DNA from 2 places in the Embleya australiensis genome. Region 1 is predicted to be linked to the other one. Evidence: riboswitches for the same ligand, from Rfam matches in the RefSeq annotation. Region 1 holds a riboswitch; the other holds the start of a gene.

Region 1 (3,941 bases):
CGGCCACGCGGGTACGCAGCGCGTCCCAGCGCTTGGTCTGGGTCGGGTACACGCCCTCCCACAGGTCCGGCTGGAGCCGGCCGCGCGCGGCGTGCGTCTCGGCGTAGGCCGGGTGCGGGCCGTGTACCTCGGCGAGCGCCGAGGAGGTCTCCAGGGCGGTGAGGTAGATCTCCTCGGAGATCAGCGTGGACAACTCGCGCGCCTCGGCCGAGTCGAACGGCAGGCCGAGCGTGAAGAACACGTCCTGCAGGCCCATCAGCCCCAGGCCCACCGGGCGCCAGCGCGGGTTGGACGCGGCGGCCTGGTCGGTCGGGTAGTAGTTGATGTCGATCACGCGGTCGAGGAAGATCACCGCGGTGCGCACCGTGGCGCGCAGCTTGTCCCAGTCCATGCCCTCGCCGGCGACCACGTGCGCGCCGAGGTTGACCGAGCCGAGGTTGCACACGGCGGTCTCGCCGTCGCTGGTGACCTCCAGGATCTCGGTGCACAGGTTGGACAGGTGCACCACGTTGCCCGGCTCGGCGGCCTGGTTGCAGGTCCGGTTGGCGGCGTCCTTGAAGGTCATCCAGCCGTTGCCGGTCTGCGCGAGCGTGCGCATCATCCGGGCGTACAGGTCGCGCGCGGGCATCTGCCGGACGAACCGGCCGTCCCGCTCGGCGGCTTCGTACACCTTGTCGAACTCGGCGCCCCACAGGTCGGGCAGCTCGGGCAGCTCGTTCGGGTCGAACAGCGACCAGACGCCGTCCTCCTCGACGCGCCGCATGAACAGGTCCGGCACCCAGTTGGCCAGGTTGAGGTTGTGCGCGCGACGCGCGTCCTCGCCGGTGTTCTCCCGCAGTTCGAGGAACTCCAGGATGTCGGGGTGCCAGGTCTCCAGATACACGCAGGCCGCGCCCTTGCGCCGGCCGCCCTGGTTGACCGCGGCCACCGACGAGTCGAGGGTCTTCAGCCACGGCACGATGCCGTTGGAGTGCCCGTTGGTGCCCCGGATCAGCGAGCCGCGCGAGCGCACCCGCGACCAGGCCACGCCGATGCCGCCGGCGAACTTCGACAGCCGGGCGATTCGCCCGTACATGTCGTAGATCGACTCCAGCTCGTCCTTGGGCGAGTCGAGCAGGTAGCACGAGGACATCTGGGTGTGCACGGTGCCGGAGTTGAACAGCGTCGGCGAGCTGGGCAGGTAGGCCAGCGAGGACATCAGCCGGTAGAAGCCGATCGCCTCGCCGGGCTCCTTGGACAGACCGCACGCCACGCGCAGCAGGAAGTGCTGCGGGGTCTCGACCACCTTGCGCGAGACGGGGTGGCGCAGCAGGTAGCGGTCGTAGACGGTGCGCAGACCGAAGTACTCGAAGCGGCGGTCGCCGTCGGCGTCGACGGCGGCGTCCAATTCGGCGGCGTGCGCGGCGACGAACGCCGCGGTCTCCGCGCCGATGATGCCCTCGCGGTGACCGAGCGCGATGCCGGCGCTGAACGAGGCGACGCCGGCCTCGGCGGCCTCGTCGGCGATCCGGCCGGCCAGCAGGCGCGCGGCGAGCCGCGAGTAGGCGGGCTCCTCGGCGATCAGCTCGGCGGCGGTGCGCACGGCCAGGTCGGCCGCCGCGCCGCGGTCCGCACCCTCGTTCAGACCCGCGACGACCCGGCGGACGACCCGATCCGGATCGACCTCCGGCAGATCGCGCGCCTGGGTGCGCACCAGGGTGGCAAGGCGGTCCTCGGGGCTCTCGTCGACCCGCATCCGGGTCGCGCCCACGCTGTCCACAACGGTCACGTGCTCTCTCCTCGCGAGCTCGTACGTACAGGTGACCCCACGCCCGAAGGCGCGGGCAGCCGGCAGGTATTCGGACTCGCGGGCATGCCGGGGCACCGCCGGGCACGGCGTGTGCTCGGTGGTCCGCGGAGTGCCTAGGGGTCGTCGCTTCCCGTACGCCCTTCGGCGTCCGGCGCTCCATGACGACTTTCGTTCCCGCTCACCGCTGCGGGGGCAGTTCCGGCCTCGCACCGGATTCCCTCTTGCCTCGCCTTCCCGGAAACTCCGGTCGGGCGAACCAGCTGCGTCGCAGAGCATATATGTAGTGGCGGGGTGGTCGTCGCACCCCCAGGTGTTGTGTCGCGTCCCGATTCCCGGCGTGTCACGGTTCGCCGGAGACGTGCCCGGGTGGTACGACCGGCGGGCAATTGCGACGCGCGTCGAGCACCCCGAACCCCCGCTCCCCCCGCGCCCGTCCGGCCCCACCGGGCCTGCGCGGGCCGCGTGGGACGGGGCCGAGGGCGGCGGGAACGCGGCGGGGACGGACCGGATCGACGGTGCGTCGCGCGTCGGCCGCCGCGCCGATCGGCCGGCAAATTCCTTCCCCGCCGGGCGTGTCGGAGGACGCGTGACAAGAAGCACATCGCGCGGCGGTCGGCCGATTCACGCGGAGCGGATCGGCGGCCCCGGCCCTCGGGTCGGGCCCGGCGGGGGCGCCTCCGGGCCCGGATCGCGTCATGTGGCCGGCTCACGGGCGACGCGTGCGCGGGCTCGGTCCGGGTGGGCGGGCGTGTCGGGGCGGGCTGCCTTGCGGTCGGTCCGTCGGCCGGGGTACCTCCCGGCCCGAGTCGCGCCATTCGGCGACCAACGCCTCGTAGACGGGAGTCTCGAACGTCTCGGTGGGCCACGGCCCGTACGGGGCTCGCAGGATCTTCATGCCGACCCAACCTCACGAGGGGGCGCGAAGTAACCACCAACCGGGTGATGCCACTCGGTCGATTGACGGCCCCGCCCCCGAGCCGGGTCACCCACGCCGACGCCCGATCGCCGCCACACAGGGTGAGCGGCACGGATGGCACCCCCGCGCGCGGCCCTCCTACTCGGTCGGGTACGCCGCGGCGCGCAGGGCGGTGAAGGCTTCGGCGAGGGCCGCGGCCGTCCAGTGGGCGTTCAGGCCGCTGGGGTTGGGGAGTACCCAGATTCCGGTGTCGTCGATCGTCTCGGGCTGACGGCCGACCACCGCCTTGGGGCGGCCGAAGCCGGTGCGGTATGCGCCGATGCCAAGGACCGCCAACCAGGCCGGTCGGTACCGGCGTACCTTCGCGGTGAGCGCCAGGCCGCCGGCCCGGTACTCCTCCTTCGTCAACTCGTCGGCGCGCGCGGTGGTTCGGGCCACCACGTTGGTGATGCCGAGGCCGAGCGTGGTCAACTCGCGCTGCGCGGCGGGCTCGATCAGGCGCGGGGTGAAGCCCGAGGCGTACAGGGCAGGCCAGAACCGGTTGCCGGGACGGGCGAAGTGGCGCCCGGTGGCGCCCGACCACAGGCCCGGGTTGATCCCGCAGAACAGCACCCGCAGGTTCGGCGCGATCACGTCCGGGATGCTCCGACCGTGCGCGGCGGCCAACTCGTCGGCGGTGGGGTTGCGTCCGGGCGGGATGGGCAGCACGATCGACGCGGCGGCATCGGTCTTCGCGCCCGCCGCGCCCGCCTCGGCCGCCCGCGCCTCGTCCCTCTCGCTCACGGCGCCTCCGCGATCATCGCCGTCCCCACCGAGCGGAAGCCGATCCGGTCGTACACCCGCGCGACGTCCTCGTCCCCCGCGCTCAGGAACACCGTCTCGCTCCCGCCCTCCAGCGCGTGCCGGGCCAACTCCCAGGTCACCGCCGCCGCGAGGCCGCTGCGCCGGGCCGCCGGGAGGGTGGCCACGCCGACGATCTCGGTCGTGTCGTACAGGTGCTGGTAGCTGCCCACACACAGCGGTCCGGCCGGGCTGTACGCCGCGAACATCACCGTCTCGCCGCTGCGCAACCGCTCGTTGAGGTAGGACAGCAGGCCCGGGTCCTGGCCGAGCGCGGCGGTGTCCCGCTCGGCGGGCCCGTCGGAGCCGGGCGCGGTCCCGGGGTTGGCGAAGCCGATCGCCGCGACGCTGTGCACGATCGCCAGGTCGGTGGCGTCGGCGCGGATTCGCCGCAGC
Region 2 (3,941 bases), 2.0 Mb from region 1:
CCGCCACCGATGCGCCCCGCCCCCAGGACGGCCCGCCGAGCACGGGGCGGTCGGCGCCGCCGCGACCGGTCTCGCCCACCGATCTGAGCTTCGCGCTGCCGCCCACGTTCGAAACCGTGGAGCAGGAGCGCCGGCACCGCAAGGAGCGACTGGCCGCGGCACTGCGGCTGTTCGGCCGGTTCGGCTTCGAGGAGGGGGTGGCCGGGCACATCACCGCGCGCGACCCCGGGTTCGTCGACCACTTCTGGGTCAACCCGTTCGGCATGTCGTTCAAGCACATCACCGTGGACGACCTGATCCTGGTCAACCACGAGGGGCAGGTCGTCGAGGGCCGATTCCACGTCAACCAGGCCGCGTTCGCGATCCACTCGCAGATCCACGCGGCCCGCCCGGACGTGGTCGCCGCGGCGCACAGCCACTCCACGCACGGGCGCGCGTTGTCCGCGCTCGGGATCCGGCTGGAGCCGATCACCCAGGACGTGTGTCCGTTCTACGAGGACCACGAACTCTTCGACGACTACGCGGGCGTGGTGCTCGACGCCGAGGAGGGGCGGCGGATCGCCAAGACGCTCGGCTCGCGCAAGGCGCTGATCCTGCGCAACCACGGTCTGCTCACCGTCGGACAGTCGGTGGACGCGGCGGCGTGGTGGTTCATCACCATGGAGCGCTCCTGCCAGGTCCAGCTGTTGGCCCAGGCGGCCGGCGAACTGCGGCCGATCTCGCCGGAGAACGCGCGCCTGACCCGGGAGCAGCTCGGCAACGACACGGTGGCGTGGATCAATTACAAGCCGCTGTACGACGTGATCAGCCGCTCCGAGCCGGACCTGTTCGGGGCCGACGGCCCGATGACGATCTGATCGTTTTCGGTCGATCCCGCCGATCGATGATCATTTCGCCGCCGCCCGGTCGGGCGGGTTGTCCGCCGACCGGGCGCAATCTCCGCGAGATCGGCCGTGCCGGGAGTCAACCCGACCGGTTGCGGAAAGTACAACACCATGTACGAACGGAGCCTTCCGCAGCGGTTCGCGCGCTCGGCCCATCCCGTCGGGCCACGCGCCCGGGTGTGGCTGCCGACGATCGAACATCGGGTCGGCCCGTCGTTGCTGTACCGGCGGATCGGCCAGTTCGCGGTGGACGTGATCGCCTCCGCGCTGCTGCCCGGCGCCGCGATGTTCCTGTTCGTGCTGCTGCCCACCCACCCCGACGGTTCGATCCGCAGCGGTCCGCTCACCGCGACGATCACCGCCGGTGTGCTCGTGGTCGCGGTGGCGATCCTGTTCTGGTACTGGGTGCTGCGGCCCGCCGAGCACGACGGGCGCACCTGGGGCATGCAGGCGTTCGGGATTCGGGTGGTCGACGTGTCCGGCGGTCGGGCCGGGCGGCGCCAACTGGCGATCCGTTGGGTGCTGCTGTGCGTCGACGCGTTCGCGCTCGGTGTGATCGGGTTGGTCGCGGTGCTCACCAGCGAGCGGGGCCAGCGCATCGGCGACCGGGTCGCGGGCACCCTGGTGGTCCGAGGGCGCGGCCCCGGACTGCGCTGAGGGCCCGCCTCTCCCCCGGGCAGGGGCGCCCGGTCCCACGATCGCGAGCGTGCCCCGCTCCGCGCTCCCGCCCCGACGGGCCGTCGCACACCGCCCCGGAATGCGGCTATTGCTCCGCCGCTCCGTCCGCCTTGTGGTCTTGCGCACGGTTTGCAGATGCCACCTTGTCGCCATGTCCACTCGACCACTAGTGTCGGCTCGCCGTGGTGCTCGGGAAGCCGGTTCGATGCCGGCGCGGCCCTCGCCACTGTGATCGGGAAGTTCTCCTCCACCCCCGCGGGAACGTTGATTCGTCGCCTCGGGAAGCCACTGGGACCGCTGTCGCGGACCCGGGAAGGCGGAGACGTGAACGCACGACCCGTCAGCCAGGAGACCGGCCACGGCGATCGTCCGTCCACGAGGTGTTGGAGAGGGACCCTTCCTCATGCATATCGCCGAGGGCTATCTGCCCTGGGAACACGCCGCCGCCTGGGGCGTCGCGTCGACCCCGTTCGTCGTCCACGGTGCCCGCGCGCTCACCCGCGAGGTGCGCGACCGGCCCGAGAACACCCTGCTGCTCGGCGCGTCCGGCGCCTTCTCGTTCGTGTTGTCCGCGCTGAAGATCCCATCCGTCACCGGCAGTTGCTCGCATCCCACCGGCACCGGCCTGGGCGCCATCCTGTTCCGGCCGCCGATCATGGCGGTGCTCGGCACGATCACCCTGCTCTTCCAGGCGTTGCTGCTCGCCCACGGCGGGTTGACCACGCTCGGCGCGAACGTGTTCTCGATGGCGATCGTCGGCCCCTGGGCCGGCTACGGCGCGTACCGGCTCGCCCGCTCGCTCCTGGACCGGCGCGGCGGCACCATGCCGCTGGACGTCGCGGTGTTCGCCGGCGCATTCGTCGCGGACCTGAGCACCTACTGCGTCACCAGCGTGCAGCTCGCCCTCGCCTTCCCCGACCCGGACAGCGGATTCCCGGGCGCGCTGGCCAAGTTCGGCGGCATCTTCTCGCTCACCCAGATCCCGCTGGCGATCAGCGAGGGCCTGCTGACCGTCCTGGTGGTGCGCCTGCTGCGCCAATCCAGTCGCGGTGACCTGATCCGCCTCGGCGTGCTGAGCGACGCCCGGCCCGTGCGCGAGGAGGAGAAGAGCAAGTGAAGCGCTCGACGAAGATCAACCTGCTGCTCGTGCTGGCCGTGGTGCTGCTCGCGGCGCTGCCCGTGGTGTTCGGCATGGGCGACGACAAGGACGAGCCGTTCACGGGTTCCGACGCCCGGGCCGAGACCGCGATCACCGAGAACGACCCTGACTACAAGCCGTGGTTCAGCCCGCTGTACGAGCCGCCGTCCGGCGAGATCGAGTCCGGCCTGTTCGCGCTCCAGGCCGCGCTCGGCGCGGGTGTCGTCGGGTACATGTTCGGCGTCAAGCGCACCCGCCGAAAGCTCGCGCCCGAGGCGAGCGACACCCCCGACGGGTCGGGCCCGGGGCCCGATCCGGCCGCCGCGCAGGACCCGGTATCGGTCCCGGGTCGCTGACCCGTGTTGCCGATCGACGCGGCGGCGCATGCCAGTGCCTGGCGCCGCCGCCATCCGGCCGACAAGGCCGTGCTCTCCTTCGGGCTGCTCGGGTGCGCGGTGGCGCTGCCGCCGTGGCCGGGCGCGGTGCTGGTCGCGGTCACCGTGCTGACCATCGCGCTCGGCTTCGCCGAGGTGCCCGCCCGACGACTGTGGCGGGCGGCCCGCGCGCCGCTGGGATTCGCGGTGACCGGCGCGCTGACCCTGCTCGTGTCGATCCGTGCGGACGGCGTCGGCTGGGCGCCGGACGGGCCGCGCCACGCGGGCGAGTTGGTGGCCCGCTCCGGTGCGGCCGGGTTGGCGATGTTGTTGTTCGCGTTCACCACGCCGCTGTCGGACGTCCTGCCCCGGCTGACCCGGGTGGGTGTGCCGGCGGCCGTGGTGGACGTGGCGGCGGTGATGTACCGGATGTTGTTCCTGCTCTACGACACCACCGCCCGGATCAACCAGGCCCAGGCCGGGCGGCTCGGGCATCGCACCCGGCGGGCCCGGTGGCGCTCGGTGGCCGGGCTCGGGTCGGCGGTGTTCGTGCACGCCTTCGCGCGGGCCCGGCGGCTGGAGGAAGGGCTGGCCGGGCGCGGCTACGACGGGCGGTTGCGGGTGCTCGTGGACGAGGTGCCCGTCTCGCGCGGCTTCATGGCCGGGTCCGTGTTCCTCGTGGCGGCGGTCGTCGTCGCCACTCTTCTTCTGGGATCGGTGATGCCGTGATTCCGCTGCGGGTACGAGAGGTCGGCTACGCCTACGAGGACGGGCCGCCGGTGCTGAGCGGGTTGTCCCTGGCCGTCCCGGCGGGCCGGGCGCTGGCCCTGCTCGGGCCGAACGGCAGCGGCAAGACCACGCTGCTGC

The links. Region 1 has a riboswitch for cobalamin ahead of ACMXN5_RS02150 (ribonucleoside-diphosphate reductase subunit alpha). Riboswitches for the same ligand answer to the same signal wherever they lie in the genome.
Region 2: linked by a shared signal. The riboswitch ahead of ACMXN5_RS10650 (energy-coupling factor ABC transporter permease) and the one ahead of ACMXN5_RS02150 (ribonucleoside-diphosphate reductase subunit alpha) in region 1 are both predicted to bind cobalamin.

Annotation. Positions count from the first base shown of each region.
Region 1 covers NZ_CP182422.1:524,618-528,558, forward strand. Annotated here, with positions in the region: gene ACMXN5_RS02150 (ribonucleoside-diphosphate reductase subunit alpha) at 1-1,735, opposite strand, end outside; cobalamin riboswitch at 1,813-2,066, opposite strand; gene ACMXN5_RS02155 (hypothetical protein) at 2,496-2,684, opposite strand; gene mug (G/U mismatch-specific DNA glycosylase) at 2,844-3,404, opposite strand; gene ACMXN5_RS02165 (GNAT family N-acetyltransferase) at 3,485-3,941, opposite strand, start outside.
Region 2 covers NZ_CP182422.1:2,540,482-2,544,422, forward strand. Annotated here, with positions in the region: gene ACMXN5_RS10640 (class II aldolase/adducin family protein) at 1-857, shown strand, start outside; gene ACMXN5_RS10645 (RDD family protein) at 996-1,541, shown strand; cobalamin riboswitch at 1,729-1,937, shown strand; gene ACMXN5_RS10650 (energy-coupling factor ABC transporter permease) at 1,966-2,679, shown strand; gene ACMXN5_RS10655 (energy-coupling factor ABC transporter substrate-binding protein) at 2,676-3,056, shown strand; gene cbiQ (cobalt ECF transporter T component CbiQ) at 3,060-3,803, shown strand; gene ACMXN5_RS10665 (energy-coupling factor ABC transporter ATP-binding protein) at 3,800-3,941, shown strand, end outside.